Regions from separate parts of the Sphaerimonospora cavernae genome, predicted to be linked through region 1. Evidence: riboswitches for the same ligand, from Rfam matches in the RefSeq annotation. Region 1 holds a riboswitch; the other holds the start of a gene.

Region 1 (15,226 bases):
AACTACACCTTCCCTTTCAACCCGCTGACGTTCGTCGGCGGACTGCTCGGCGGTCGCAACCACCTGTTCGACAACCACTCGCTGCGCCGGTTCCTGGAGCGCATCCTCCCGATCGAGGACCTGGAGGACGCCCGGCTCCCGCTGTCGGTGCTGACCACCGACGTCCTCAGCGGCCAGGCCGTCCTGCTCTCTCGCGGACCGGCGCTGCCCGCACTGCTGGCCAGCACCGCGATGCCCGCGATCTATCCCAACGTGCGGATCGGCGACCGGGTGCTGATGGACGGCGGCGTGGCCGACCGGACGGTCCTGGATCACGCCGTCAACGCGGGGGCCGACGAGGTCTATGTGCTCTCCGCCGGCTTCTCCTGCCCGCTGCCGGAGCCGCCGTCCACCGTGATCGCCATGGCCCTGCATGGCTTCAATCTGCTCAGCGAACTGCGGATCAGCGCCTCCATCAGACGCAACCAGGACCGCACGGCGATACACGTGCTCCCGCCGCTGTACCCGGTCGAGGTGCTGCCGATAGATTTCCGCCAGACGGCCGGGCTGATCGAGCGGGCCACCGAGTCGACCCTGCACTGGCTCGAGCGTCACGAACCGAAGCCGGGTCTGGCGCGGCCCCTCTACGACTCCGTGGCGGACGATGGCCCCTCGGCGCGCACCGCGCCTGTTCCCTCAAGGGATGCGCGCACGCCGCTGACGGCCGACTAGAGCGTGTTTCGGTCGATCAGATCAGCCGACGGCGGGCCGCCCACGCGACCGCCTCGATCGCGGTCTCCACGCCGATCCTGTCGCAGATGCCGCGCAGGCGCCGCCGTACGGTCCGACCGCTCACGTCGAGGCGGCGCCCCACCCGGTCAGCGCTGACGCCCTTGGCCAGCTCGGCGAGAAGCAGCAGATCGTCGTCGGTGAGATCGGCACGGTCAAGGTCCGGGGCGGGATCGTCATCCAGCGCTGACGAGCTGGAGACGACGTCGGGAAACCCCATCGTCTGTCCCTCCCCACGGCGACGAACGGCCGAACCCATCCTCCAGGGAAGGTAAACATCTCCCACCAGAGTCGTCAAGTGTCGGGGTGGGACTCCGCACTTCTCCGTAACACGGATCTCAGGAGGTGTTGCGGGCATAGACCAGGCGGAGTCCGATCAGCGTGAGCCACGGCTCGTGTACGTCGATCGTGCGGGCCTCCCCGACGATCAGCGGGGCACCGGTGCCGGTGGCCACCACCGTGACGTCGTCGGGATCGGCGGCCAACTCCGCCGTCATCCGGTCCACGATGCCGTCGACCAGCCCGGCGAAGCCGTAGATTATGCCGGACTGCACCGCCTCCACCGTGTTCTTCGCGATGACCGACCTGGGGCGGATCAACTCGACCTTGTGAAGCTGCGCACCGGCCTCGGCGAGCGCGTCCACCGAGATCTCCAGGCCGGGGGCCGTGACGGCGCCGACGTACTCTCCCCGGCCCGAGACCGCGTCGAACGACGTCGCCGTGCCGAAGTCCACGATCACGCACGGCCCGCCGTACAGGGTGGTGGCGGCGAGCGCGTTGACGATGCGGTCGCTGCCGACCTCCTTGGGGTTGTCCATCCGCACCGGGACGCCGGTGCGGACGCCCGGCTCGACGACCACGGTCGTGACATCCCCGAAGTAGCGCCGGGACATCTCTCGCATCTCGTTCAGCACCGACGGAACCGTCGAGCAGATCGCGATGCCGCCGATGTCGGCGTCCTTGAGGATCGGCGACTGCCCGAGCAGGCCCTGCAGCACGACCGCTATCTCGTCCGCCGTGCGGCGGGGATCGGTCGCGATCCGCCAGTGCTCGATCACCTCTTCACCCTCGAACAGGCCAAGCACCGTATGGGTGTTGCTGACGTCGATGGTGAGCAGCATTCCCCGATTATGCACTAGGCCGTGTCCCTTGGATCTTATGCCTGCTGCGGTCGCCTACGGCAAGATCCGCAGGGCACTCCTCATAAAGATCCAGACCGATGTCGAGAGCCGGTGCCGAATGGGTCAGCGCACCGACCGCCAGGTAGTCGACCCCGGTCTCGGCCACCGCCCGCGCCGTGTCCAGGGTGAGCCCGCCGCTCGACTCCAGCCGCGCCCGCCCGTTCACCAGGCGTACGGCCTCGGCGAGTTGCTCCACGGTGAAGTTGTCGAGCAGGATCTCGTCCGCCCCCTCGGCCAGAACGGGCTCGATCTGGTCGATCCGGTCGACCTCCACCTCGATCGGCAGGCCGGGGAAGGCCTGCCGTACGGCACGGAACGCGGCGGCGACCCCGCCGGCGGCCACGACGTGATTGTCCTTGATCAGCGCGGCGTCGTAGAGGCCCATGCGATGGTTGACCCCACCACCGCGGCGCACCGCGTACTTCTCCAGCGCGCGCAGCCCGGGCAGTGTCTTGCGGCTGTCACGGATGCGGGCCCCGGTGCCGTCCACCGCGTCCACCCAGCGCCGGGTGAGGGTTGCGACCCCCGACAGGTGGGTGAGGAAGTTCAGCGCGGTCCGCTCCAGCGTGAGCAGGCCGGCCACCGGACCGCGCACCGTCATGAGGACGTCGCCGGGAGCGACCCGATCGCCGTCGGCCACGTGCCGTTCGATCGTCACCGGCTCGGCGGCCCTGCGGAAGCCTGGGTCGGCGTGACGGAAGCCTGAGTCGGCACAGCGGAAGACGGCCTCGACGACCGGCAGACCGGCCACCACGCCCTCCTTGCGCGCGACCACGTCGGCCACCGCCGTCTGCCCGGCCGGGATGGTGGCGGCCGAGGTCACGTCCTGGCCGCCCGCGAGGTCCTCGGCGAGCGCGGTGCGCACGAGGCGGAGCAGCCCGTCCGGGTCGATGCCGAGCCCGGCGAGCTCGGCCCAGAGCGGGTCCTCCCGCTCCAGCTGTGCCTGCTGCTCCGGTCGCAGTGCTTGCTCCGGTTGCTCGGCGTGGGGCGCGTGCCGCATGGTCAGTCCTTTCGCTCCCAGGGCGATGTCGATGTGCGCCCGCCAACGGTCGTCGTCGCGGTCGGGGTGATCCTCACGCCAGTGCGAGCCACGGGTCTCCTCACGGCCCGCGGCGGCGGCCACCAGGGCGGACGCCACCGTCAGGAGATTGGTCGCCTCCCACGACTCGGTGCACGGCTCGACCGCGACGGGCGTCCACCTGGCGTCCCCGAGTGCGCGGGCCACCTCGGCGAGGCTGCCCGCACTGCGCAACACGCCGGCCCCGCGGCTCATGTGGCTCTGGATCCTGGCACGGGTACGCGGATCAACCAGCCCGTCGGGGCGGTCATCATGCTCGCCCGGCTCGGCCGGCTCGGCCGAATCCCGGCCGCCCGGGTCACGTGCCGCCAGGTCGCAGGCGATGCGCTCGGCGAAGACGAGCCCCTCCAGCAGGGAGTTGGAGGCGAGCCGGTTCGCGCCGTGTACGCCGGTGCAGGCGACCTCTCCGCAGGCGTACAGCCCGGGAACGCTGGTGCGGCCGGACAGGTCGGTCCGCACGCCGCCGCTCGCGTAGTGGGCCGCGGGCGCCACCGGGATCGGCTGTGTGACCGGATCGATTCCGTGCTCGCGGCAGACCGCCAGGATCGTGGGGAACCTGGCCCGCCACTTCTCCTCGCCGAAGTGGCGGGCGTCCAAATAGACGTGATCGACGCCGGTCTCGCGCATCTTCCTGGTGATGGCCTTGGCCACCACGTCACGTGGTGCGAGATCGGCCAGTTCGTGGACGCCGTGCATGAACCGATCGCCGGACGCGTCCACGAGCACCGCGCCCTCGCCCCTGACCGCCTCGGAGACGAGGGGCTGCTGGCCCGTCGAACCCTCGCCGAGCCACAGCACGGTCGGGTGGAACTGCACGAACTCCAGATCGCGTACCACAGCTCCGGCCCGGAGGGCGAGCGCGACGCCGTCGCCGGTGGAGACGGGCGGGTTCGTCGTCGCGGCGTAGATCTGGCCCATGCCGCCGCTGGCCAGGATCACGGCCCCGGTGCGCACCGCGCCCACGCCGTCCCTGGCGCCCTCACCCATGACGTGGAGGGTGACCCCCCGCGCGCGGCCGGCGGCGTCGAGCAGCACGTTGAGGGCGAGCGCGTGCTCGATCACCTCGATCCTGGGCTCGGCGAGCACGGCCTCGACCAGCGCGCGCTGCACCTCTGCTCCGGTCGCGTCGCCGCCCGCGTGAACGATGCGGTTGCGCCGGTGGCCACCCTCGCGGGTGAGCTGAAGCTGCCCGTCGACGCCCCGGTCGAAGCTGGCACCGTGGTCGATGAGCCGCTTGAGCGCGTCGGGGCCCTCCGTGACGAGGATCCGTACGGCGTCCTCGTCGCAGAGCCCGACGCCGGCGACGAGCGTGTCGTTCAGGTGCTCATCGGGGGTGTCCTCGGGGTCGAGGACCGCGGCGATGCCGCCCTGGGCCCAGCGGGTGGACCCGGCGGAGAGCACGTCCTTGGTGACGACGAGCACTCGCCCCGCGGGGGTCAGCTCGGTGTACCGCAGAGCCACGGTGAGGCCCGCGATCCCTGACCCGACGACCACGGCGTCGGCGTACACGCTCCATCCGGGAGCGGGGGCAGTGAGCTTCCTCGGAATCGCCACCATGCGGGGGTTCCCCTTTCGTCACTATGACGATAACGCCCCGGTCGTGGTGATGCGTCCCCGCCCCGCCCGTTTCGATCAGCCGTGCCCGATCAGCTGTGCCCGATCAGTCGGGAAGCCGTACGACCACGTTGTCGATCAGGCGGGTGGTGCCGACCCGGGCGGCCACCGCGAGCACGGCCTCACCTCGGTGGTCATCGCCGACCTCGGCGAACGTGGCGGGATCGGCCAGCACCAGATAGTCGAGCACGAGGGGCGGCCGCGCCCGGGTCGCCCCATCCGGCACGGCACGGTCCTGTACGGCACGGTCCTGTACGGCACGGTCCAGTACGGCACGGGCCGCGCGGAGGATCTCCTTCGGCGTGCCGCACCGTGCGCCCTCCTGGAGCGCACGCGACAGGGCGAGGGCGGTGGTCCGGTCCTCGGGGGAGAGATAGCGGTTGCGACTGGACAGTGCGAGGCCGTCGGGCTCGCGCAGGGTCGGCCCGGCGACGACGGAGACGGGCACATCGAGGTCGGCGACCATGCGGCGGATGAGCGCGAGCTGCTGGGCGTCCTTCTGCCCGAAGACCGCCACGTCCGGCCTGACCAGGTTGAACAGCTTGAGCACGACGGTCAGCATGCCGTCGAAGTGGCCCGGCCGGTGGGCGCCCTCGACGATCGTGCCCATGTGGCCGGACGACACCCCGACCTGGCGGTCCGGGAGGTAGAGGTCGCCGGCCGCCGGTGCGAAGACCACCGAGACGTTCTCCTCCGCGCATGCCGCCAGGTCCGCCTCGAATGTCCGGGGATACCGGGAAAAATCCTCACCTGGGGCGAACTGGAGGGGATTGACGAACACACTCACCACCACGTGATCGGCGTGCTCGTGCGCCAGCCGGATCAGCGACCGATGGCCCTCGTGCAGCGCCCCCATTGTGGGGACCAGGGCGACCCTGCCCGCACCGCGGCCCTCGGTTCGGCCTCCGGTTCGGCCCTCACCGTGGCCGCCGGCGAGTGCCTCCAGCGCCTTGGCGAGTTCCGTCCGGTCGCCCGCCACGGTCAGGTCCATATGTTTCCTCCCAGCGCGTCCAGGAGGCGCTCGGCCGCCTCGGGCTTCAGCAGCCCGGCGGCCAGCGCCCGGTCCGCGGTGAGCCTAGCGAGGGCCACATAGGCGTCAGCGGCCTCGGGGGCGGCCAGGATGAGCGCGTCGACGTGCTTGCGGACCGTGCCGGCGTCGCCACGCACCACCGGCCCGGTCAGCCCGCCGATGCCCAGGCGCAGCACGTTGTCCAGCGCGGCGCCGAGCAGCGGGCCGAGCATCCTCCCCGGATGCTCGACGCCGATCTTCGAGAGCAGTTCCTGCGACTCCGCGATCAGCGTGATCATGTGGTTCGCGGCACCGGCCAGGGCGGCGTGATAGAGGGCACGATCCTGCTCCGCGATCCAGACGGGCTCACCGCCCATCTCGATCACGAGCGCCTCGGCCACCGGACGCAGCATCAGCGGTGCGGTCACCCCGAAGGAGCACCCGTTGAGCTTGGTGAGATCGTCATCGCGGCCGGTGAACGTCATCACCGGATGCAGTGCCAGCGGCACCGCGCCCATCTCGGCCGCCGGGTCCAGCACGGCCAGGCCGTACGCGCCGCTGGCGTGGACGAGCAGCTTGCCGCGCAGGTCCGCACCGGTGGCGGCGAGGCCGGCGACCAGCTCTGGGAGCACGTCGTCCGGCACGGTCAGCAGTACGAGCTCGGCCTGCCGGATCACCTCCTCGGGCCTGCTCAACCCCACGCCGAGCCGGTCCGCCGCCTGCCGCCGGGACATGTCGGAAACTCCGCTCGCGGCCACCACCCGGTGTCCGGCGAGCCGGAGCGCGGCGCCCAGCACCGAACCCACCCGTCCCGCGCCGAGCACTCCCACGGCAAGCCGCGCAGGGCGGTCGCTAGTGTCCATGAGGCCTCCCCACGGCTCAGGGTAGCGTCGCCGGGCGGGCCTGCCCGGCCCTGCCCTATGGTTAGATTTTGTCCCACTTCCCCCTGCGGCATGTTGAGCCACGAGTACGAAGGTGATTACTTTTCGCCATCTTCGGCGCGCTGGGTAACGTGAGGCGTGTGTGGTTGACCTGGCGCGCGGCCACGCGGCGCGCGCTCTACGGTGACGAGGGCTTCTATCTGAGGGAACGGCCCGGTCGGCATTTCCGGACCTCCGTGCACGTGTCCGCGGCCTTCGCCGGGGCCCTGCTCCGTCTGATCGACCGGGTCGACGCGGACCTCGGCCGTCCCGACGTGCTCGATCTCGTCGACGTCGGCAGCGGTGACGGCCTGCTGCCCGCCCGCATCCTGGCGTCCGCGCCTCCGAGTCTGGCCGAGCGACTGCGGATCACCGCCGTCGACCTCTCCTCGCGACCCGCGGACCTGGACGCACGGATCTCCTGGGCCGATGCCGTACCCGACCGCATCGAAGGGCTGGCCGTCGCCAACGAGTGGCTGGACAACGTCCCGGTGGACATCGTCGAGCAGACCCCGTCGGGCCCGCGCCTCGTGCTGGTCGATCCCGAGACCGGCGCCGAACGCCTCGGCCCGCCTCCGGCCCCCGAGGATCTCGCCTGGCTGGAACGCTGGTGGCCGCTGAACGATCTGGACGATGTCGACGGGCTGCGTGCGGAGATCGGCCGCCCACGCGACGAGGCCTGGGCCTCGGTGATCGTACGGCTCGGGCGCGGTACGGCCGTCGCCGTCGACTACGCCCACCACGCCGGCGCCCGTCCCCCCCTCGGCAGCATCACGGCCTACCGGGACGGCTCGGTGGTGCCGGCCGTACCGGACGGGTCGTGCGACATCACCGCGCACGTCGCGCTGGACGCGTGCGCGGCGGCGGGTGAGCGGGCCGGCGCCACTGCCACGACGCTGACCACCCAGCGGGCCGCGCTGCGCGATCTCGGGGTCACCGGTGCCCGACCGCCGATCGAGCTCGCCTCCGCCGATCCGCTCGGCTACGTACGGGCGCTCGGCCGGGCGGCCGAGGAGGCCGAGCTGATCGACCGCACGGGCCTCGGCCGCTTCGGCTGGCTGAGCCAGATCAAACGGTGACCTTGAGCGACTCCAGACCACGGATGATGTAGTTGGGCTTCCAGGCGGGCTCCTCGGCGAGCGCCAGCCCGGGAGCCAGCCGCAGGAGGGCACCGAACGACTCCGCCATCTCGATCCGCGCGAGCGGCGCGCCGAGACAGAAGTGAATGCCGGCTCCGAACGAGATGTGCGGATTGTCGACCCGGCCGATGTCGAGGCGATCGGGGTCGGCGAAGACCTCCGGGTCCCGGTTGGCCGAGCCGAACAGCAGCGCCACCTCGACCCCGCGAGGGATCGTCACCCCGCCGACCTCGATGTCCTCCAGCACCCACCGCTCGAACATCTGCGCCGGGGTGTCCCAGCGCAGCAACTCCTCGACGGCGGTCGGCATCAGACCGGGGTCGGCACGCAGGCGCTCCAGTTCACCCGGGTTACGGAACAGCGCCCACCACCCGCTGCCGGTCGCGTTGACCGTCGCCTCGTGCCCGGCGTTGAGCAGCAGCACACAGGTGCCGACCAGCTCGTCCTCGGTGAGCCGGTCCCCGTCGTCCACGACCTGGGCCAGCGCGGAGATCATGTCGTCGCCCGGCCGGTCCCGGCGTATCCGGGCGAGGTCACGCAGGTATTCGGCGAACTCCTGGGCCGCCCGCACCGCCGTGTGCTGTGCCTCCAGCGAGGGGCTGAGCTCGTACATCCCGCAGATGTCCGCCGACCACGGCCGCAGCAGGTGCCGGTCGGCCTCCGGCACACCGAGCATCTCGGCGATCACGGTCACCGGCAGCGGTTCGGCCACCTCGGCCAGCAGGTCGCCGCCGCCTCGCTCGACCAGTCCCTCGGTCAACTCCATCGCGATCTTCCGTACGCGGGGGCGGAGCGACTCGACCATCCGAGGGGTGAAGGCCTTGGACACCAGGCGGCGCAGCCGGGTGTGGACCGGCGGCTCGACATCCAGCATCCCGGCGCGGATGACCCGCCAGAACGGCTCCTGGAACTCCGGCTCGGGCTGCCTGCCGAACTCCTCATGGGTGGCCATGTGGAGATAGGACCGGCCCAGCCGCCGGTCGCGCAGCAGTGCGTTCACGTCGGCATGGCGGGCGATCAGCCACTGTCCGGTCGGCTCGAAGAAGCCGACGGGGTCGTTCTCGCGCAGGTGACGATAGGCGTCGTACGGGTGAGCGATGAACTCGGGATTCCAGGGATCAAACTTCACAATGCACACCATACGCATCCAACCGGGCACCTCCTATCCCTGGACCATCAACGTATCCACGTCTCTCTCACGCGCAAGATCACGAAGAACGAAAGCGCAGGTGGGAGGTCATCCCTGCGAGCTTCTACAAGATCACGCAGTGAAGACGGCCAGGTCGGAGGCCCACCCTGCGAGTATTCGCAAGATCACGGCGGGGGGGGTGGGGGGTGGGCTGGGCTGGGGGGGAGGAGGGGGGCTTGGTGGCGATAGGTGACGGTGGGTTATAGTGCGGATCAGGTCATGAGTGTCAGCGCCAAGCCCCGGCTCGCTGGCCGGCAACCCTCGCGTCCGCGGCGGGGTGCCCCGGGTGAGGACCGGGTTCGGCACGAGGTGTGCCGGACAAGCGCGGGCTCCGCCGTACGACGCCGTGGTCGGGGTCCTCGACTCCAAGGAGGCCTGGCGTTGTCCGCTGTTCTCAGCATCCTCACCCCCACTGCCGGTGACCACACTGCCGGTGATTGCGCCGCCGTCTCCGTTTCCGCCGGCTCCCGTGAGATCCCGGCCGTGCTGGGCGCCGACCTGCGGGTGCCCGTCAAGGGCGGCAGGCTCGTGCCGTACGCCAATCTGGACTACGCGGCCAGCGCGCCCTGTCTCGAGCCGGTGAGCGCCGCCGTCGCCGCCGCGCTCCCGGCCTACTCGAGCGTCCACCGGGGGGCCGGGTACGCCTCGCAGCTCACGACGGCGCGGTACGAGCAGGCCAGGCACAGCGTGCGGGCCTTCGTCGGCGCCCGGCCCGACGACGCGCTGATCTTCACGCGCAACACGACCGACGCGATGAACCTGCTGGCCCGCTGCCTGCCCGAGGGCACCACGGTCGTGGTGTTCGACTCCGAGCACCACGCCTCCCTGCTGCCCTGGTCGCGTGCCGTACGGCTCGCGCCGCCGGCGTTTCCCGGCGAGGCGGTCCGGGCGGCCGACGAGGCGCTCGCGTCGATCGAGGGTCCGGCGCTGCTGGTCGTCACCGCCGCCTCCAACGTCACCGGCGAACTGTGGCCCATCGCGGGCCTGGCCCACATCGCCCACCGGTACGGCGCCCGCATCGCCGTCGACGCCGCCCAGCTCGTCCCGCACCGGCGGCTCAACCTGACCGCGCTCGACCTCGACTACGTCGCGTTCTCCGGGCACAAGCTCTACGCCCCGTTCGGGGCCGGGGCGCTGATCGGCCGGCCGGACTGGCTCGCGCGGGCCGAGCCGTACCTGCGGGGCGGGGGCGCGGTGCGCACCGTCGGCGACGCCCCCGAGGTTCTCGAGTGGAGCGACGACCCCGAGGCCAGGCACGAGGCGGGCACCCCAAACGTGCTGGGCGCGGTCGCGCTGGCCGCCGCCTGCGACGCGCTGAACGCCACCGGCTGGAAGCGGCTCATCCGGGAGGAGAAGCGGCTGCTCGCCCGCCTGCGCGCCGGACTCGCCACGATCGAGGGCGTACGTGAGCTGTCGCTGTGGGGCCCCGACCACCCGCGTGTCGGCATCGTGTCGTTCACCGTGACCGGCCGGGACGCCCGCGAGGTCGCGGAGACGCTGGCGGCCGAGCACGGCATCGGCGTCAGGGACGGCAAGTTCTGCGCCCACCCGTTCGTCCGGCATCTCCTCTCGGCCTCGGGCGATACCGCCGGGAAAGGCGGTGCGGACGGCGGATGCGCAGACGGCGCGACCGGGGCGATCCGGGCGTCGATCGGCATCGGCTCCACAGCGGAGCACGTCGACCGCCTCATCGAGGCCCTACGGGAGATCGCCGCTCGCTGAGCCGGCCCTGCTCCGGCGAACACCGCCCGACGATGAGTTGTCGGCCGCCCCTTATAGGTTGGAGCGATGCCGAAGCCCCGTGGACAGCACCGTGAACACGCCTACCCGGAGCCTCGTGAACTGGCCGCGCTGCCGTACGCGAGGTACCTCGAGCCGTTCAGCGGTCGGCTGACCCAGAGTGGTGACTACGACACGGTCCTGTTCGACGGGCAGGAGTTCGAGGAGGAGGACGCCCGCGACGCCCGTTTCATGGAGTCGGCGTTCACGTCGGTGACGTTCACCGGCGGGCGCTACCGGCGCGCCCGGTTCAGCGACGTGTGGCTGAACACCGTGCGGTGGGTGGGCGGCGACCTCACCGAGACCTCCTTGGCGGACGCCGAGATCATCGCGAGCGTGCTCGCCGGTACGGCGATGCCGGACTGCCGGATGCGTGGCGTGGTGTTCCACCGGTGCAAACTCGACTCGGTCAACCTCCGCGTCGCGGCGTTGCGTGAGGTGTCGTTCGTGGACTGCACGCTGCGCGACGTGGACTTCGCCGGTGCCACGCTGAACGGCGTCACCTTCCCCGGCTCCAGCCTGGAAAGGGTGCGGTTCGACAAGGCGCGGATGACCGAGGTCGATCTGCGCGGCGCCACCGCGCTGGGCATCGCGGACGGGTACGACGCCATGCGCGGCGCGACCATCAGCGGCCTCCAACTGATGGAGCTCGCCCCGGCGTTCGCCCACCTCCTGGGCGTCACCGTGAGCGACGACTGAGAAGCGGCGCGCCCACCGTTCTCACGTCTCTGGAGGGGACACCGCCCGTTGATCCCGATGAGCGGGACAACGGGCATGTGACGCCGCTCACGGGCCCTAGCCTGCGCGTTCAACCGGCCGCACATCTGAGGCATCCACAGCGAACACCCCAAGGAGCCCGGTGACTCGCAAGCTTCTGCTCCGCTTGGGCGAGCTGGTCGTCGTGCTCGCCCTGGTCAGCTTCGGAGTCTTCCTCCTCGTCTCTCTGATCCCCGGCGATCCCGCCGTCGCCATCCTCGGCGAGGGGCACCCACCGGAGGACTACGCCGCGCTCCGTACCGAACTCGGCCTCGACCAGCCGATCCTCAGCCGCTACCTGGATTGGCTGGGAGGAGCGCTCACCGGCGATCTGGGTCACTCCATAGTGCCGCCGAGGTCGGCCGTGATCGACCGGGTGCTCGCGGCCCTTCCCGTCAGCGCCGAACTCGCGATCCTGGGACTGCTGCTGGCGATGGCGTTGGCCATCCCGCTGGCCATGTGGTCCGCGGCGCGCGAGGGCGGCCTCGTCGACCGGGCCATCGGCGCCTCGACGTTCGCCGTCCTGTCCGTCCCGTCCTTCCTGTCCGGTCTCCTGCTCATCATGGTGCTGGTCAACGGCCTCGGGTGGTTCCCCCGAGGCCAGTGGGTCAGGATCTCGGAAAGCATCACCGGCAACCTGCACCACGCCCTGCTCCCGGCGGTCGTCATCGCGCTGTCGGAGGCGGCGGTGTTCACCCGCATCCTCCGCGGCGACCTCGTCGTCACCCTGCGCGAAGACTTCGTGCTCGCCGCGCGGGCGAGGGGCATGCCGCGGTGGCGTGTCCTCGTCGGCGACGCACTGCGGCCGTCGTCGTTCTCGTTGCTCACGCTGCTCGGCCTGAGCTTCGGCAGCCTCATCGGCAGCACCGTCATCGTCGAAAACCTGTTCGCCCTTCCGGGCATGGGGTCACTCGTGGTCAACGCGGCCAACCAGGGCGACTTCCCCATGGTGCAGGGGGCCACCTTGCTCATCGCCGCGGCGTACGTGCTCGTCAACATCGGTATCGACCTCGCCTACGGATTCCTTGACCCGAGGACGCGTCGTGTTCATGCCTAGGGAGACCACCACCATGATCCCCCGGCGCCGGCTGATCAGCCTCGGGGCCGGGCTGACGGCCGTCGGCGTATTCCTGCTCGCCCTCGGGCTTGTCGCCCCGCTCATCGTGGCCGTCCGCGTGCTCCTGGCGCTCGCGGGGGTGGTGACTGCCTTCTCCGGTGTGTCACGGCTGGTCTGGGGACTACGGCGGCAGCGGGTGGACCTCCTGCCCTGGGTCTGCCTGGCCTGGCTGTCCGTACTGATCGTCGCCGCGGTGCTGGCGCCGGCCCTTCCGCTGAAAGAGCACCGGGACGTGGCCGCCACGCTCCTGGAGCCGGTCTACCTGGAGCCGTTGCGCTACTACGACCATCCGTTGGGCACCAACGGCGCCGGTCTCGACATGCTCGCCCGGTGCCTGTACGGCGCCCGCACCTCACTGGCCGTGTCCCTGCTCGCGGTCACCATCGGCACGGTTCTCGGAGGCGCGATCGGAGTGATCGCGGGCTACTACCGACGGGGGGTGGAAAGCGTCATCGGTGTGCTCACGAACGCGCTTCTGGCCGTACCCCCGCTGATCCTGCTCATCGCGCTGTCCACCCTGCTGGAACCCAGCATCCGGAACATGGTGCTGGTCCTGTCGCTGCTCACCGTGCCGAGCATGATCCGCCTCGCCCGTGCCAACACCATTTCCTTCCGGCAACGCGAGTTCGTGTTCGCGGCGGAGGCCATGGGAGCCGGTCGCCTACGGATCATGGCCAGAGAACTGGTGCCGAACGTGTTGCCGCCGCTGCTGTCGATGGCGGTCGTGGTCATCTCGGGTCTCATCGTCGCGGAGGCGTCGCTGAGCTTCCTCGGCCTCGGCGTCCGGCCGCCCGAGCCCACCTGGGGGAACATGATCGCCGAAGCGCAGGGCGGGGTCCTCCAGAAGCACCCGTCCATGGTGCTGGTGCCCGGAGCCTTCCTGTTCCTGACCGTCTTCGCGTTCAACGTACTCGGCGAGAAGGCGCAGAAGCGCTGGAACCCCAGGAGCGCCGCCTCGTGACCCCGGAGCCGCCCATGTCCCCGGAGCCGCCCGTGACCGTGGAGCCGCCCGTGACCGTGGGGTCGACCGCCACGCCGCTTCTCGAAGTGGACGACCTGCGCACCACCTTTCACACCCCGCGGGGCGCGGTACGCGCCGTCGACGGTGTCTCGTTGCGACTGTCCGCGGGCGAGACGATCGGGATCGTCGGCGAGTCCGGTTCGGGCAAGTCCGTGCTGGGCCGCACCATCATGGGGTTGATCTCCGCCGGCCCGGCCACCGAGGTCCGGGGAACGGTGCGGATAGGTGGCCGCGACGTCCACGCGCTCGCTCCCGGCGAGCGCCGACGGCTCTGGGGGCCCGAGGTCGCCATGGTGTTCCAGGACCCGATGACGTCGTTGAACCCGACGAAGCGGATCGGCACCCATCTCACCGAAACCCTCCGTCTGCACCTCGGGCTCCGTCGCGGAGCGGCCACCGACCGCGCGATCGAGCTACTCGTACAGGTGGGCATCCCGGAGCCTCGCCGCCGGGTGAGACAGTTCCCGCACGAACTCTCGGGCGGCATGCGCCAACGAGTGGTGATCGCCCTGGCGCTGGCCTGCTCCCCGAAGCTGCTGATCGCGGACGAACCGACGACGGCGCTCGACGTCACGGTGCAGAAGCAGATCCTCGACCTGCTGGGCACGCTGGCGGAGCGCCTGGAAATGGCGACGATTCTGATCAGCCACGACCTCGGCGTGATCGCGGGTCGCACGGACCGGGTGGCGGTGATGTACGCGGGACGGATCGCCGAGACCGCCGCCACGGCCACCGTGTTCGAGCATCCGCTCCACCCCTACACCGACGCGCTCATCGGCTCGATCCCGCGGCTGTCGAACGAACCGCACGCCGAGTTGCGGGTGATCGACGGCAACCCGCCCGACATGTCGGCGCCGCCGCCCGGCTGCCGCTTCGCGCCTCGATGCGTTCACGCGTTTGAGCGCTGCCGCGAGGAGGCTCCGCCGCCGCACGAGCCGCTGGCGTACGACGCGCGCCACAGCGTGGCCTGCCACGCGCCTCTGCTACCCACGCCGAAGGCCGACTCGAGGGACGCCGGCCCGAGGGACGCCGACTCGAGGGACGCCGGCTCGATGAACAGGGGAGACGACTGATGGCAGGCAGCGGCACCGTACATATGCGGGAGTCTGAGCAGCCGGTCCTGTCGGTCCGGGACCTGGTGGTGGAGTTCCCCGTCGGGCGGCGGCAGAAGGTGCACGCCGTCTCCGGGCTGAACCTCGACCTGCTCGCGGGGGAGACGTTGGGCATCCTCGGTGAGTCCGGCTGCGGTAAGTCCAGCGCCGGACGCGCCTTCATGCAGATGCCCCCGCCGACCTCGGGATCCGTACTGCTGCACGGTTCGGAACTCACCCGCCTCAGGTCCCGCGAGCTCCGACGGGCCCGGGCCAAGATGCAAATGATCATGCAGGACCCGGTCTCCTCGTTGAATCCGCGGCGCAGAGTCAGGGACCTGGTCGCCGAAGGGCTTTCCATCTGGGGGCACGAGGGCGAAGATGAGGACCGGCTGATCCGGGAGGCGCTGCACGCGGTCGGTCTGGAACCCGAGGTGGTGTGGAACCGTCGGCCGCATGAGCTGTCCGGCGGGCAGTGCCAGCGGGTCTGCATCGCGCGGGCCCTGATGCTGAAGCCGTCCGTGCTGATCTGCGATGAGCCGGTCGCCAGCCTCGACGTCTCGG
Region 2 (15,226 bases), on a different contig from region 1:
CAGCAAGAACCCTGACGGCCCCAAGCTCCTCTTCACGCCCGGAGAGTGGCGAGCCTTCATCAACGGCATCAAAGACGGGCAGTTCGACCAGTAACGCCCGCCACGAAGCGAGCAACAGCGCCCGATCCCCTCATCGATCGGGCGCTGACTTTTAGTGGCCAAGCCGAGGCCAAGCCGCCCAGCGGACCCGGGGCGGAGAACGAGAGAAGGGGCGGCTCCCGGAAGACCGGGAACCGCCCCTTCTCGTGGCTCGTCAGGAGAGAGCGGACTTAGAAGTCCATCTCGCCGCCGCCGGGCATGGCGGGGGCCTTCTCCTTCTCGGGCTTCTCGGCGATGACGGCCTCGGTGGTGAGGAACAGCGCCGCGATGGACGCCGCGTTCTGCAGCGCGGAGCGCGTCACCTTGGCCGGGTCGAGGATGCCCGACTCGAACATGTTCACGTACTCGCCGCTGGCCGCGTTGAGGCCCTCGCCGGCGGGAAGGTTGCGGACCTTCTCCACCACGACGCCGCCCTCGAGGCCGGCGTTGACGGCGATCTGCTTCAGCGGCTCCTCAAGCGCCTTGCGGACGATCGCCGCACCGGTCGCCTCGTCGCCGCCGAGCTCCAGCTTGTCGAAGGCCTTGGCGCCCGCCTGCAGCAGGGCCACGCCACCACCGGGGACGATGCCCTCCTCGACGGCGGCCTTCGCGTTGCGGACGGCGTCCTCGATGCGGTGCTTGCGCTCCTTCAGCTCGACCTCGGTGGCCGCGCCAGCCTTGATGACGGCGACGCCGCCGGCCAGCTTGGCGAGACGCTCCTGGAGCTTCTCACGGTCGTAGTCGGAGTCGGTCCGCTCGATCTCGGCGCGGATCTCGTTCACCCGGCCGGAGATCTGCTCGGGGTCGCCGGCACCGTCGACGATGGTGGTCTCGTCCTTGGTGATGACGACCTTGCGGGCCCGGCCGAGCAGGTCGAGGGTCGCGTTCTCGAGCTTGAGACCGACCTCCTCGGAGATGACCTGACCACCGGCGAGGATGGCGATGTCGCCCAGCATGGCCTTGCGGCGGTCACCGAAGCCCGGAGCCTTGACCGCGACGGACTTGAACAGGCCGCGGATCTTGTTGACGACCAGGGTCGCCAGGGCCTCGCCCTCGACGTCCTCGGCGATGATGACCAGCGGCTTGCCCGACTGGACGACCTTGTCGAGCAGCGGGAGCAGGTCCTTGTTCGCAGAGATCTTGGAGTTGACGATGAGGATGTAGGCGTCCTCGAAGACCGCCTCCATGCGCTCAGGGTCCGTGACGAAGTAGCCGGAGACGTAGCCCTTGTCGAAGCGCATGCCCTCGGTGAGCTCCAGCTCCAGGCCGAAGGTGTTGCTCTCCTCGACGGTGATGACGCCTTCCTTGCCGACCTTGTCCATCGCCTCGGCGATGAGCGAGCCGATCTCGGGGTCGGCGGCGGAGATGGAGGCGGTGGAGGCGATCTGCTCCTTGGTCTCCACGTCCTTGGCGAGCTTGGACAGCTCCTCACTGACGCGCTCGACGGCGGCCTCGATGCCCTTCTTCAGGGCCATCGGGTTGGCGCCCGCGGCTACGTTGCGCAGCCCCTCACGTACCAGCGCCTGGGCGAGTACGGTGGCGGTGGTCGTGCCGTCACCGGCGACGTCGTCGGTCTTCTTGGCGACTTCCTTGACCAGCTCGGCGCCGATCTTCTCCCACGGGTCCTCGAGCTCGATCTCCTTGGCGATCGAGACACCATCGTTGGTGATCGTGGGGGCTCCCCACTTCTTCTCCAGCACGACGTTGCGGCCCTTGGGGCCGAGGGTCACCTTCACGGCGTCGGCGAGCTGGTTCATACCGCGCTCGAGACCGCGCCGGGCGTCCTCGTCAAACGCGATCATCTTGGCTGCCATCAGGCTAGACCTCCCAGTAGCAGGGTGGCTTCCACTGGACCGAGCCGACGCCCGCGACGGCATGGGCCCGCTCTCCCTTCGGGGACCCCATCGTCTCGATCCTGTTGTTGTCACTCTCGACCTCAGAGTGCCAACCATGTATTTAGCACTCTACCCCTGCGAGTGCAAGCGCAGGCCATCCTGACCCAGGGCGTGTCCAACGCGCTGACCAGCGAAGACTCCGCTGACACGCCCCTGACACAGCATCGAGAAACGACGAAGGCCCGGCTTCGCCAGGAGCGAACCGGGCCTCGCGATGGTCGAGCGACAAGGGCGTGTTCGGCAACGCCGTCCCACGCGGGGCAGGACATGACGTGCCGAACACACCCAAGATCAGACGGCCCGGACGGCCTCCGCCTGCGGACCCTTCTGTCCCTGCGTGATGTCGAACTCCACCCGCTGCCCCTGCTCAAGCGACTTGTAGCCGTCCATCAGGATCGCCGAGTAATGAACGAACACGTCCTTACCACCGTCTACCGCGATGAAGCCGTAGCCCTTGTCCGCGTTAAACCATTTGACGGTGCCCTGCGCCACTTTCCGACTCCTCTTGCTGGGCGGGGGACCACACCCAAGAAGCCCCCGGTTTTCGTCGATCGTCCTCGACGATACCCGTGTCAAGGCATCGGACAACAGAGTAAATCCGCAAACTACTACGAGGTGTTCGCTCAACGCAGGATCAGGGAATATTCACTTTAGTGGGCGATAGTTGATAATTGCACCATTTGACAGGTAGCGCCCGACTTGGGCGATGACAAATGCCCAGGTCAGGCGCCCTCTAGGTGCGGAGAGGCTCAGCCGCCCGCGACTGCCGGGATCACCGAGATCTGCGCGCCGTCCGGCGTGGAGGTGTCCAACCCCTCGGCAAATCGGACATCCTCTTCCCCGACATAGACATTGACAAAACGCCGTATTTTGCCCGTTTCGTCCAAGATTCGACCTCCGATGCCCGGGTAGTCCGCATCCAGCTTCTGCAGGACCTCGCGAAGCGTCGCACCTTCTCCGGACACCTCCGCGACCCCATTCGTGTATGTGCGCAGAATCGTCGGAATCCGTACAGAAACGCTCATTTTCACTCGCTTTCGTGATTGGAAGTGGGCTCAGGGAAACGCGGTCAGTTGGCGAAAGCCGTACGGAACGCGTCGAGAGACGGCCGGATGACGGCCGCCGGACGGGCCTGCTCGGCGATCGCATCGAGCGTCTTCAACCCGTCGCCCGTGTTGAGTACGACGGTCTCGGCGTCCGGGTCGAGCCTGCCTTCGCGCGCCAGCTTGCGCAGCACGCCGACCGTCACACCGCCGGCGGTCTCGGCGAAAACGCCCTCGGTCCGCGCCAGCAGACGGATGGCCTCGACCACCTCGTGGTCGTCGACGTCCTCCACCGCACCGCCCGTGCGCCGCGCGATGTCCAGCACGTACGGCCCGTCCGCCGGGTTGCCGATCGCCAGCGACTTGGCGATCGTGTCCGGCCTGACCGGCTGCACCACGTCGTGCCCCGCCTTGTACGCCCTTGAGACCGGTGAGCAACCCTCCGCCTGGGCGCCGAAGATCCGGTACGGACGGTCCTCCACCAGGCCGAGCCTGATCAGCTCACGGAAGCCCTTGTCCACCTTGGTGAGCTGCGAACCGGAGGCCACCGGGATGACGATCTGGTCGGGCAACCGCCAGCCGAGCTGCTCCGCGATCTCGTACGCGAGCGTCTTGGACCCCTCCGCGTAGTAAGGCCGGAGGTTGACGTTGACGAAGCCCCACTTCTCGCCGAGCTCGTCGCCGATCAGCTCGGAGCAGAAGCGGTTGACCTCGTCATAGGTGCCCTGGATGCCGACGAGGCGGCCGCCGTACGCCGAGGCCATCGTGACCTTGGCCGCCTCGAGGTCGGCGGGGATGAACACGCAGGAGTCGAGGCCGGCACGGGCGGCGGCGGCGCCGACGGCGCCCGCCAGGTTGCCGGTGGAGGAGCAGGAGAGCGTGTGGAAACCGAAGGTTCTGGCCGCCTCGAGGGCGATCGCCACGACCCGATCCTTGAAGGAGTGGGTGGGGTTGCCCGAGTCATCCTTGATGTGCAGCGAGCGTAGCCCCAGCTCGGCCGCGAGCCTGTCCGCCTTGACCAGCTTGGTCCACCCGGGTTGGAGATTGGGCTTGGCCGCCACGTCCGCGGGAACCGGCAGAAGCGCCCGGTAGCGCCAGATGTTCGTCGGTCCCGACTCGATGTCCTCGCGGCGGACATCGCCGAAGTCGTACGTCACCTCGAGCGGCCCGAAACACTCGGCACAGGCGAAGATCGGCCCCAAATCGTAGACGGTGCCGCATTCGCGACAGGACAGACCCGTGGCGGGGCCGAACTCAGAACTGGTCGTGGTGCTGGAACCGGGGGCATTGGTGTGCGCCATGAAGCGAGGCCCTTCCCTCATCTTCGCTCGCGACCACCTTGACCGCGAGCCCGGAATTGGCACCCTGTCCCGGCCGGGCCTCGTGGTCACGAGTTCGGTCACGGGAGGGTTGCCGGGGCTTCGCAGGGCCGGTCCCTCCACCCCTCTGGATGAGCATGTTCAGTTGTGTGGACGTTCAGTTGTCCCAGGTCGTGTCCCGAGTCGTCGAATGGCATGGGGGAACGTCCGTAAGCACTGTACCCCGGCGTTCCCGGAATCCGGTCCCGCTTCTCAATAGACGAGACAAATCGTCCCACCATCCGTACGCGAGCCCGGTATCAAGCAGGTCACCCGTAGGCGTCGCCGAGTGCCGACTGCACGTACTTGCGGGCCTGGTGGATCCGCGATTTGGCGGTGCCGAGCGGGATGCCGAGCTGCTCGGCGATCTCCAGGTAATCGAGTTGGCAGATGTCGCGCAGCACCAGCGCCTGAGCGAGATCGGGCTTGTCCGCCTCCAGCGACTCCATGGCGTCGAGCAGATCGAGCCGCGATCCGGCGATGACGCTGACCCGCCGAGGATCGGGGCGCTGCTCGGGTAGTTCCTCCGCCTGCTCGGCCGCGCGCCGCTTCAGCGAGCGGTAGGTGGTCCGCGTGCAGTTGACGGTCACGATGTGCAGCCAGGTGCTGAACTTGGCCCGGCCCTCGAACCTGCCGATGTTGCGCGCCACGGCGAGCAGCGTGTCCTGGCACGCCTCCTCGGCGTCCTGACGATAGGGTAGAAGTCGCTCGCAGTGCCGCAGCACGTCGGGCTCGATCCGGCGGAGCAGTTCGCCGAGTGATCGATGATCGCCTCCGGCGGCCGCCCTGGCCAGATCCTCAGTTGTCTCGTCCATTGCCATTGCCGTTTCCGCCCCTCCTTTTGACATCCTATTGATTCATGAGCAGCCAGGTTCTGATCGCTTCCAACCGGGGGCCGGTGTCGTTCTCCATGTCGGACGACGGCACGCTCACCATGCGCCGGGGCGGTGGCGGTCTGGTCTCCGGGCTGTCGGAGGTGGCCAGGGACGGTGACCTGCTGTGGGTCTGCGCCGCGCTGTCCGACGGCGACCGCGGTGCCGTACGACTCGCGCCCGGCGGGCGACTCGACCGCGCGTTCGACGCCGGGCCGGTCCGGATGCTCGACATCCCGCCGGCGGTCTTCCATCGGGCCTACAACGCCGTGGCCAACTCGACCCTGTGGTTCGTCAACCACCTGCTCTACAACACGCCGTTCACGCCGCAGTTCGGCATACGCTTCCGCCGCGAGTGGGAGTCCTACCGGGAGTACAACGGCGCTTTCGCGCTCGCGCTCGCCGAGGAGGCCGGGCCCGGATCCCGCGTGATGGTGCAGGACTACCACCTGACGCTGGCCCCGGCGATGCTCCGCGTCGAGCGGCCCGACCTGCGGATCGCCCACTTCTCCCACACGCCGTGGGCGCCGCCGGAGTACTTCTCGCTGCTACCCGACGACGTCGCCGTCGAGGTGCTGTCGGGGATCCTCGGCTCCGACCACGCCGGCTTCCTCACCGCCCGCTGGGCCGAGGCGTTCATGGACTGCTGCGCCGTCTTCCTCGGCGCCAGGGTCGATCGCGAGAGCCGTACGGTCAGCTTCGGCGGCCGGACCGTCCGCATCGGCGTGCATCCGCTCGGCGTGAACGGCGAGGCGCTGCGGGCACGTGCCGCCGAGCCCGACGTCGAGTCGCACATCGCCGCGATCAAGGACGTGGTCGGCGACCGCAAGCTGATCGTCCGCATCGACCGGACAGAGCTGTCCAAGAACATCGTGCGCGGCCTCACCGCCTACCGGGAGTTCCTGGCCGGGCATCCGGAGTGGCACGGCAAGGTCGTGCATCTGGCCTTCGCCTACCCGTCCCGGCACGACCTGCCTGAATACCGCGAGTACACGGCGGCCGTGCAGCGGTGCGCCAAGGAGATCGACGACGAGTTCGCCACCGAGGACTGGGATCCGCTGATCCTCAACGTCCACGACGACTATCCGCGATCATTGGCCGCCTACCGGCTGGCCGACGTCCTGCTGGTCAACCCCATCAGGGACGGCATGAACCTGGTCGCCAAGGAGGGACCGATCCTGTCCAGGCGGTGCGCGCTCGTGCTCTCCCGCGAGGCGGGCGCCGCGGCGGAGCTCGGCGCCGACGCGCTGCTGGTCAACCCCTACGACGTCTCCGGTACGGCGGCCGCACTGCACGAGGCGCTGCTGCTGCCCGAGGAGGATCGGGCCGGGCGCTGCGCCCGGCTACGGGAGGCGGCGACCGCGTTCCCCCCGAGGCGCTGGTTCGACGATCAGCTCGCCGCTCTGGATCACTGCTGAAGATTCGCGGATCGCGGCTACACCGTGGCCGGCTCTGGGTGCCGACACCGGCGCCCACGCCGGTCCCAGTCTCTCAACCAAGCTCAATTCAATTGCCGTTCCTGGCCCGCGTCGAACGGGACCGCGGCGGGACGTGACGGCGACGAACGCGGGTACCGTCCGGCCGGATGCCGGGAAGCGGGAGGCTCCACCTCATCGGCTCCACGTCAGCGGAGAGGGACCACCAGGTCCACGAGTTCATCCCAGAAGTAGATGAGGATCGTGAGCGCGGCCGTCACCGTCCCGGCCATCGCGATTCCTGGTAAATCGAATGAGCCCGATGAGAACATCTCACCGACCGCTCCCAGCAGCGCGATGAGAACCAGCAGAGCGTTCCGCACCAGATGACGTTCGCCGATGCTCGCGCCCTGCTTTCCGAAACAGTTACAGGAGACCCGGCGCCGACGAGAGATCGCTCGCATGATGACGGTGGTGAAGGCCAGAAGCAGGACCGCGGCCGATATCAGGCCCGCCTGGGAAGTGACGACGAGCAGGAGCGCAACCGTGATCTCAGCGGCGACCACGAGAAGCGCCACTTTTCCGGTCAGCCGCTTCGGCACCTCTTTCAGTTGGGCCAACGCCTCGGCGAAGGCGTCGAGGTTTCGCACCTTTCCGAGCGCCGAGAGCACAAAAACGGCCGTCAGCAGCATCCGCGAGACCAACACCAGATAGATCAAGAACGGCCATCCTTCGGAAACCGACCAACCACCACGCCCGCGACTCGCTCAGCGGGAACATAACCCATGCTTCGGGAATCCAGGCTCGCCGCGGCATTGTCACCCAAGATGACGACGTGGCCCGCTGGAACCCGGTCACCCACCGGCAGGTTCGCCCGTCCTGCGAGTTCTGCGGAGATCCTGTCCCCGGCGACGCCCGCCACCCGTTTGACGATCAGCGGCGCGGGCGGCGGCTCACCGGTGCGCGGCTCACCGCTCCGTCGCCCCGGTCGCCCCGGTCGCTCACGGTCGAGCACCACCACCTGTCCCCTACGAGCGAGTCCGCCAAGGCGTATCACCAGCAGCCGATCCCCGTCATGGAGTGTGGGTTTCATGCTGGCTCCCTCGACTTCGACGATCAGCAGGCATCGTCGTACGACCAACCCGGCGACCGCGGCCACGAAGACGACCCCCAGAAGGACGCTCATCCCACCGGCTCCCGATAGCCGGAGGCCTGGAGGGTGAACAGTTCCGCGTACCGGCCCCCGGCCGACATCAACTCTTCGTGCGTGCCCTGTTCGACCACCTTCCCGGCCTCCAGCACGACGAGATGGTCGGCGTCCCGGACCGCGCTGAGCCGGTGGGAGATCAACACGCTGGTACGGCCTCGCCGAAGCGTCCTCAGTCTGCTGTGGATGGCGTGTTCGGACTCGGCGTCCAATCCGGAACTGGGCTCGTCCAGGATCAGTAGATCGCGGTCACCACGTAACAATGCCCTGGACAGGGCCACCCGCTGCCACTGACCGCCGGAGAGCGTCACCCCGGTCCCCTGATCTTCAGGAAGCAGGATGCGCGTCAGTGAGGTGTCGTAACCACGCGGAAGCCCGGCCAGGGTGTCGTGCACACCCGCCTCCCGCGCGGCCTGCTCCACGCGTGACCGGTCGTCCATCAACTCCAGGTCACCCAGTCCGATGTTCTCCCTCGCGGTCAGGTCGTACTGCATGAAGTCCTGGAACAGCACGCCCAGCCGCCGCCGCAACTCCGCGGGATCCAGGTCACGCAGGTCGACGCCATCCCACAGGATGACGCCGCGCGTCGGATCGTAGAACCGGCCGAGGAGCTTGATCAACGTGCTCTTCCCCGCACCGTTCCGGCCGACGAGCGCGACGGTGGTGCCGTACCGGATGGTGAGGTCGACCCCCTTGAGCACCCAGGGGTGGTCGGGTGAGTAGCGGAACCAGACGTCCTTCAATTCGATGCGGTGCCGAAGCGGCTGAAGCCGAGTCGGCCGCTTCGGGACGGGAAGATCCTGCTCTGCGGTGAGCACCGCCTGGAAGTGCGCGAACAGCAACAGTTGCTGATGGGCCGCGGCCACGTTGCCCGCCATCTGGGCCAGGCCCGTCTGCACTCCGGCCACCGCCGCGACGAACATGGAGACGTCGCCGATGGTGAGCCGTCCGCTGCCGGCCGCCGCTATCGCCCAGAGCAGACCGGCGCCCGCCACCACGGCCGACAGCGGCGACAAGGTCGCCTCCATGGCGAGTTCGCGCCGGTCCATCCGCTGCTGGGCTCGGTTGACCATGCGCCGCTCGCGCAGCATCCGATGCCGGAGCCAGTCGCCCAGGCCGAACAGCCGGATTTCCTTGGCGGCCGAGACATCGCTCATCAGCATGCCGTAGAAGATCTCCCAACGCTGCATGGGCGCGATCTGCCACATCATCTCGGCCCGCCACCGGGACAGCCAGATCTCCGACACCAGCACGGGCACCGCGGAGACCACGACGATCCCGGCCATCAGCGGGTTCATGACGAACAGCCCGGCCAGGAAGCCGCCGACGACCACGACACCGTGGACCAACTGCAGGCCGGTGTCGACCACCTGGCCCGGGGTCATCCCTCCGGACTGTCGGGCGAGCTGCAGCCGATCCAGGAACGCCGGATCCTCGAAGCGTGCCAATCCGGTGAACCCGTTGACCGCGCCGAACAGCCGCTCCTGCGCCAGCAGGCCGGTCGCCCGTTCCAGAGCTGACCGGACATACTTCAGCACGCCGGGCATGAGACTGGAGATCACCCCGACGAGGGCCAGGCCGACCGCCAGAGGGGCGAGTTCCTGCCAGGTAGTGCCCGCCGCCACCTTGTCGAGCGTCAACTTGGTCAGCCAGGCGACGCTCAACGGCACGGCGGCCGAGCACAGAGTGGCCAGGAGGTAGCTCAGCAACCGCAGCGGTCCGGACCGCCACGCCAGTGTGACGGCCAGGGACATCAGGCGGCCACGGGGGTGAGCTCCGACAGCAGATCGACCCGCGACCTGGTCTCCAGGACGACGGCGTCACCCGCCACGACGAACGCCGGCACCACGGCGTCAACACCGAAAGCCCTGGCCACCGGGCCACCCAGCGGCTCGGTGATCACCTGTACGGCGCCCGCCAGCGCCGCCACCTTCTCCTGGACAGCCTCGGTTCCGCCGGTATCGAACACGACCGCCCAAAATCGGGGCCCGTCCGGCGGAAAACCGGCGGCATAGGCCGCCAACTGCGGAATCTGCTCCTCGCATGATTCGCAACCAGGCGCGAAGAACGCGGCGACGACTGTGGAGGGCAGTTCACTCGACGATATGACTTCACCCGTCGTGGTGACCGCCTCGAACTCGCCGATCGGGTCGCCCGGCGACTTGGTGAACATCCCGGGCCTCACGTACTGCCGCAACAACTCCGAATGCTCCCTGAGCCGCCGGATCACGGCGACCGTCAGCAGCAGGTTCGCCAGGAAGAGCACACCGAGTAGAACCAGGGCGGCGACATACCATGACATCAGCAGGCATCCTCAATGGCATGATCAATGGAATGGTGACGACGTGCCGGCCCGGTGAGGACAGGCCGGCACGCCTCGGTCCCTGTTATCGGCAAGCACCGCAGGTGATCGAGCCGTTGCGCTGTACGCAGCACAGCTTCGTCTTACCGCCCGCGCATTTGATGTAGTCACACTCCGCGGCGGCCGCCCGTGCGCTGGGAACCATCGCCGACAGAATCCGGTCGCCCAGTGCCAGAACCTTCTGCATGGAAGCGTCTCCCTTTCCCGCTGTTGGCATTTCGTCCAGTGTGAACTAACCGGAAGCGGCCTGGCTATTGGCCGTTCCGCCTAGGCGAGTCAGCCAATTGGCGATTTCCGATCCACGGTGCACCGTGAACCCGACCAGTGCGGCCTGAATGCGGCCCGTCACTCGAAGCTTGCTGAGAATGTTGGCAGTGTGAGCGCGGGCAGTTCGTTGAGAAATGGAGAGGCGCTCGGCTATCTGGCGGTCCGTGAGCCCGTAGGCCAGCAGCCTCAGTACATCCCGCTCACGTTCAGAAAGAGCTGTGACCCGCGCGAGTGCTGATTCGACATCGAATTCTGACAACGAATCATCGGACAATTCATCCCACCTTTCGCTAGGTCGATCCCATCCCTGATCCCAGCCGGCCCTCTGAGGACCGGCCTGCCCGGGTGAACACCGCGGCCTCCGGCGCCGTCCGCGGACCAACCGGCGCGGTCGTTCACGCGCCGGTTGGTCCGCCGTCCCCCGGAACGGGACCAGCATGACGAACCCATGTCTCGATCTTGTTCCCGTCGCTGTGGCGATCTTCGGAATCTCTCCGCCACCAGGCCCTGATCCACGAAGACCACGCTGTGAGAAGGTGGCGGCAGACCGCGGCGACCCGAAGCGTTCTCAATCACAGGAGGCAGCCTGCGCATGGAGTTCCGGATCTTAGGTCCTGTGGACATCTGGCGCGAAGGGCGGTCGGTGCCGATCGTCGGAGTGAAACAACGCAGCCTCCTGGCCATCCTCGTGTTGAACGCCAATCGCGTGGTCCCGTCCGAACGACTGATCTCGGCGCTGTGGGGGGCCGATGTTCCGACCACCGGACGGAGACTGCTGCACAAACACGTGTGGGCGCTACGTCGTCTGCTTTCCGATCCCGCCTTGATGTCGAGTACGTCGGCGGGTTACCGGCTGGAAATCCAGCCCGGCGGCTCCGACCTCGACGTTTTCATCTCCGAGACCGAGGCGTCACGCGCGGCCTGGGCCGCCGGTGACGCCCTGGAGTCGGCAGATCGCCTGAGAACGGCGCTGAATCTGTGGCGAGGACCGGCGCTCGGCGGCACCCACCCCGACCTGCAGTTGGCCGAGTGCGCCGCGTTGGAAGAGAGAAGGCTCGCCGCCCTCACCGACCGCATCCGCGCCGATCTCTCGTCGGGACGTCACGGGGAGCTGATCGGCGAGCTACGTGGGCTCGCCGCCGAGCACCCCGGTTGGGAGCAGTTGCGCGGGCAACTGATGCTCGCCCTCCACCGGGTGGGCCGTACCGCCGAGGCGCTTGAGGAGTACCGGAACACGCGCCGGTATCTCCGAGACGAGCTCGGGATCGAACCCGGTCCCGAGCTCACCCAGGTTCATCAGTCGATCCTGGCAGCGGATCCCGCGGACCGCGCGGGGGAAGCCTCGGCCCGCAACACCCGAAGGCAGCCCTTCCCCACGCCGCGCCAGCTGCCCTCCGGCATCGCCAGCTTCATCGGCCGCACGAAGTCCCTGGAGGCACTGGACTCCCTGCTACTCGGGGGGCGAAAAGAGGGCTCGGCGACCGTGTCGATCGCAGCGATCACCGGGACGGCAGGAGTTGGGAAGACAGCACTCGCCGTTCACTGGGGGCACAGAGTGCTGGACCACTTCCCCGACGGGCAACTGTACGTGGATCTGCGTGGCTACTCGACGGACGAGCGGATGACGTCCGGCCAGGTGCTGCGACGCTTCCTGGTCACGCTGGGAGTCAAGCCGGAGGCGATCGCGTTCGATCCGGACGAGCAGGCGGCGACTCTCCGCTCGCTTCTCGCCAGTCGCCGGATGCTGATCATTCTGGACAACGCCGCCACCAGCGAGCAGGTGCGGCCCCTGCTTCCAGGTTCGCCCACCTGCCTGGTGCTGGTGACCAGTCGCGACGATCTGCGCGGTCTCCTCGTCACCCATGACGTACGCACGGTGCCCCTCGGCACTCTCTCCCCGAGTGATGCCGACGCCCTGCTCACCCGACTGGTCGAAGACGACCGACGCACCACGGAGCCGGCCGCACTCAGCGAACTGTCCCGACTGTGCGGGTACCTACCGCTGGCGCTACGCATCGCCGCCGCGCACCTGGCGGCCGATCCCCGGCTTTCGGTCGCCGCGCTGGCGAGCAGGCTCCGAGGAGCGGGCCGACTGGAGACACTGGCAGTCGAAGGCGATCACCAACTGGCGGTCCGGTCCGCGATCGATCTCTCCTATCGGACTCTCGCGCTGGAAGACCATCGGCTCTTCCGCCTGTTGGGACTGTATCCGGGCCCGGACTTCTCCGTACAAGCCGCGGCCGTGCTCGATGACACCACCCCTACCCGGGCCGCCGCCTGCCTGAGCCGGCTCTCCCGCGCACATCTCGTCGAGCATCATGGTGCGGACCGGTTCCGAATGCACGATCTGGTGCGCGAGTACGCGCACGAGCGAGCACTTTCCGACAATCCTCCAGCGGAGCGGCTGACGGCCATCGGTCGGCTCTACGGCTGGTACCTGCATCGGGTCGACGCCGCGGTACGCCTCCTGGCTCCCCAGCTTCTACGGCTTCCGGTACCGGCTGCCGATTCATCCGTGTTCAACGACACCGCGGATGCCCTGTCCTGGCTGGACGCGGAGCGGGCGAACCTGGTGGCGGCGATCATCCGCGGGCGGACGCTCGGTGTCACCGAACCGGCCGGACTGCTGGCTGACGCGATCCGTGGCTATTTCGCGGTACGCAGCGACACCACCGAGTGGCTGCTCGTCGCCCGAGCCGCACTCGGCGCCGCGGAGGCCGCCGGAGATGTCCTCGCACAGGCGGCCGCCCATCACAGTCTCGCCCAGGCCCACTACTGCCGGGGCGACACCGCGACGGCGACCGATCACCTCACGCACGCACTGAAGTTCAGTGAACAGGTCGGATGGCATGAGGGCGTGGCCACGGCACTGGGCAATCTCGGAAACATCCTCGCCGACGCCGGCCGTCTCCCCGAGGCGGCCACCCATATCAGCCGTGCGATCTCGAAGTACGGCGAGATCGGCGACCCGACCCGGACCGCGGTCTATCTCGGCAACCTCGGCGGAGTGTTCACCAGCATGGGACAACTGGAGGATGCGGTACGACGGCATCGCCAGGCCCTCACATTGCTGCGCCAGAACGGAGCCGCGGCCCCTCAGGCGATCGCCCTCAACAACATGGGCTATGTGCTGCAACTCATGGGACACCTCGATGAGGCGATCGGGCATCTCACCGAGGCGCTGGGCATCTACCGGGACACCGACAGGATCAACGGCCAGGCCATCTGCCTGAGCAATCTGGCGGCGGCCTACCGCGATGCGGGCCGCTTCGAGGCAGCGGTGGATCACGCTCGCAGAGCCCTGAACCTCATCAGGGAAACCGATGACCGTTATGTGGAGGCCGAAGTCCTCATCACCCTCGGATCCGTCATGGTGCAGCGCGGCGGGCATGTCGACGCGATCGATCACCACGTCGAGGCGCTGCGGATCGCCCGCGAGATCTCCAGCCGGGAGCATGTCACCGGAGCCCTCCTGGGGCTCGCCACCGCGCACCATTCGCTCGGCCAGGCGGAACTCGCCAGAACCCACGGGTGGGAGGCGTTCCGGCTCGCCGAGAGCTGCGGCTACCCCATACCGATGGGTCAGGCGCTCACGGTGCTGGCGGCAGGTTACCTCCTCGATGACCCCGGAAAGGCCATCGAGCTGGCTGAGCGCGCCCTGATCCTGCACCGGGGCACCGGTCATCGGCTGGGGGTCGCCAGAACCCTCGTCCCGCTTGGCCAGGCCCAGATGCGGACCGGAGACGTCTCGGCGGCGATCGCTTCCTGGCGGGAGGCCGGTGCCCTCTTCACCCTGATCGGCAGCACCGAGGCGGACTCCGTACGCGACCTGCTCGACACAGTGGTCTGATCCCGGCGCGTCATGGCGATCGGGAGCCCTTCGCCTTCTCCGAGCACCGCTTCCCCGGCCGCTGAGTGTTCAGCCGGCGAAGTCTCCGCGGTGGAGGGCGTCGACGACGGCGCGTAGGAAGGTCACGACACCGGCGGGGCCGTCCACCACGATGTCGGTGTGCGCCGCGAGCTCGGCGACCTCGCCCGACCCGCTGCACACCCGTACGCCCGGGACGGCCGCATGTTCGACGGCCTCGAACGCCGCGAGATCGCCGAGGTCGTCGCCGGCGAACATGACCGACCTGGCCTCGCGCTCGGCGAGGAACGCCGACAGCGCGCGGCCCTTGTCCATGCCGGGCGACCGCAGCTCCAGCACGAAACGCCCCGGCTCGACCACCAGACCGGCCTGCTCGGCCAGCCGCTCGATGGGGCGGCTCAGCACGGCCAGGGCCGCCGCGGGATCGGGGCATCCGCGGGTGTGCACCGCCACCGCCCGGTCCTTGTCCTCGATCAGAACGCCGTCCATGCCGGCGATGACGGTGGACAGCACGGCCCGCACCAGGTCCAGCCCCGGCGGCGGAGGCGGCGCGGTGATCTGGCCCGCCTCCCACCGCTCCATGCCGTAGTGGCCGAGGATGACGAGCCCGGGCACGTCGGCGAGGGACGGCCCGGCAGGGGTGGCGCCGAGCGCGAGAGCCGTACCCGGCGGACGACCCGTGACGATCACGACGGCGTTGACCAGGGCGGCCAGGTCGGCGAGCACAGCAGGGACGTCGGGGTGTACGACGGCCGCCGCAGGGTCGGCCACGATCGGGGAAAGGGTGCCGTCGAAGTCGAGCCCGATCACGGCTCCGGCGGGATCGGAGAGGATGGCGGACAGGCCGTCATGAGTGGGGAG

The links. A riboswitch is a leader RNA that binds a small molecule or an ion and turns the genes downstream of it on or off. The one in region 1 is predicted to bind S-adenosylmethionine.
Positions count from the first base shown of each region.
Region 2: linked by a shared signal. The riboswitch ahead of thrC (threonine synthase) and the one ahead of ACFHYQ_RS05615 (aminotransferase class V-fold PLP-dependent enzyme) in region 1 are both predicted to bind S-adenosylmethionine.

Region 1 is NZ_JBHMQT010000006.1:220,191-235,416, reverse strand. It holds gene ACFHYQ_RS05655 (patatin-like phospholipase family protein) at 1-711, shown strand, start outside; gene ACFHYQ_RS05650 (helix-turn-helix domain-containing protein) at 728-988, opposite strand; gene ACFHYQ_RS05645 (type III pantothenate kinase) at 1,107-1,889, opposite strand; gene ACFHYQ_RS05640 (L-aspartate oxidase) at 1,897-4,584, opposite strand; gene panC (pantoate--beta-alanine ligase) at 4,688-5,632, opposite strand; gene ACFHYQ_RS05630 (Rossmann-like and DUF2520 domain-containing protein) at 5,623-6,513, opposite strand; gene ACFHYQ_RS05625 (SAM-dependent methyltransferase) at 6,672-7,649, shown strand; gene ACFHYQ_RS05620 (cytochrome P450) at 7,639-8,838, opposite strand; SAM riboswitch class IV at 9,114-9,229, shown strand; gene ACFHYQ_RS05615 (aminotransferase class V-fold PLP-dependent enzyme) at 9,280-10,620, shown strand; gene ACFHYQ_RS05610 (pentapeptide repeat-containing protein) at 10,687-11,376, shown strand; gene ACFHYQ_RS05605 (ABC transporter permease) at 11,537-12,490, shown strand; gene ACFHYQ_RS05600 (ABC transporter permease) at 12,483-13,511, shown strand; gene ACFHYQ_RS05595 (ABC transporter ATP-binding protein) at 13,508-14,644, shown strand; gene ACFHYQ_RS05590 (oligopeptide/dipeptide ABC transporter ATP-binding protein) at 14,644-15,226, shown strand, end outside.
Region 2 is NZ_JBHMQT010000055.1:128,285-143,510, forward strand. It holds gene ACFHYQ_RS24625 (DUF397 domain-containing protein) at 1-94, shown strand, start outside; gene groL (chaperonin GroEL) at 270-1,892, opposite strand; gene ACFHYQ_RS24635 (cold-shock protein) at 2,265-2,465, opposite strand; gene ACFHYQ_RS24640 (MoaD/ThiS family protein) at 2,723-2,998, opposite strand; gene thrC (threonine synthase) at 3,043-4,317, opposite strand; SAM riboswitch class I at 4,332-4,473, opposite strand; gene ACFHYQ_RS24650 (RNA polymerase sigma factor) at 4,644-5,195, opposite strand; gene ACFHYQ_RS24655 (alpha,alpha-trehalose-phosphate synthase (UDP-forming)) at 5,234-6,664, shown strand; gene ACFHYQ_RS24660 (MauE/DoxX family redox-associated membrane protein) at 6,871-7,380, opposite strand; gene ACFHYQ_RS24665 (S26 family signal peptidase) at 7,377-7,847, opposite strand; gene ACFHYQ_RS24670 (ABC transporter ATP-binding protein) at 7,844-9,622, opposite strand; gene ACFHYQ_RS24675 (thioredoxin domain-containing protein) at 9,622-10,170, opposite strand; gene ACFHYQ_RS24680 (hypothetical protein) at 10,256-10,417, opposite strand; gene ACFHYQ_RS24685 (response regulator transcription factor) at 10,463-10,771, opposite strand; gene ACFHYQ_RS24690 (AfsR/SARP family transcriptional regulator) at 11,090-14,347, shown strand; gene otsB (trehalose-phosphatase) at 14,417-15,226, opposite strand, start outside.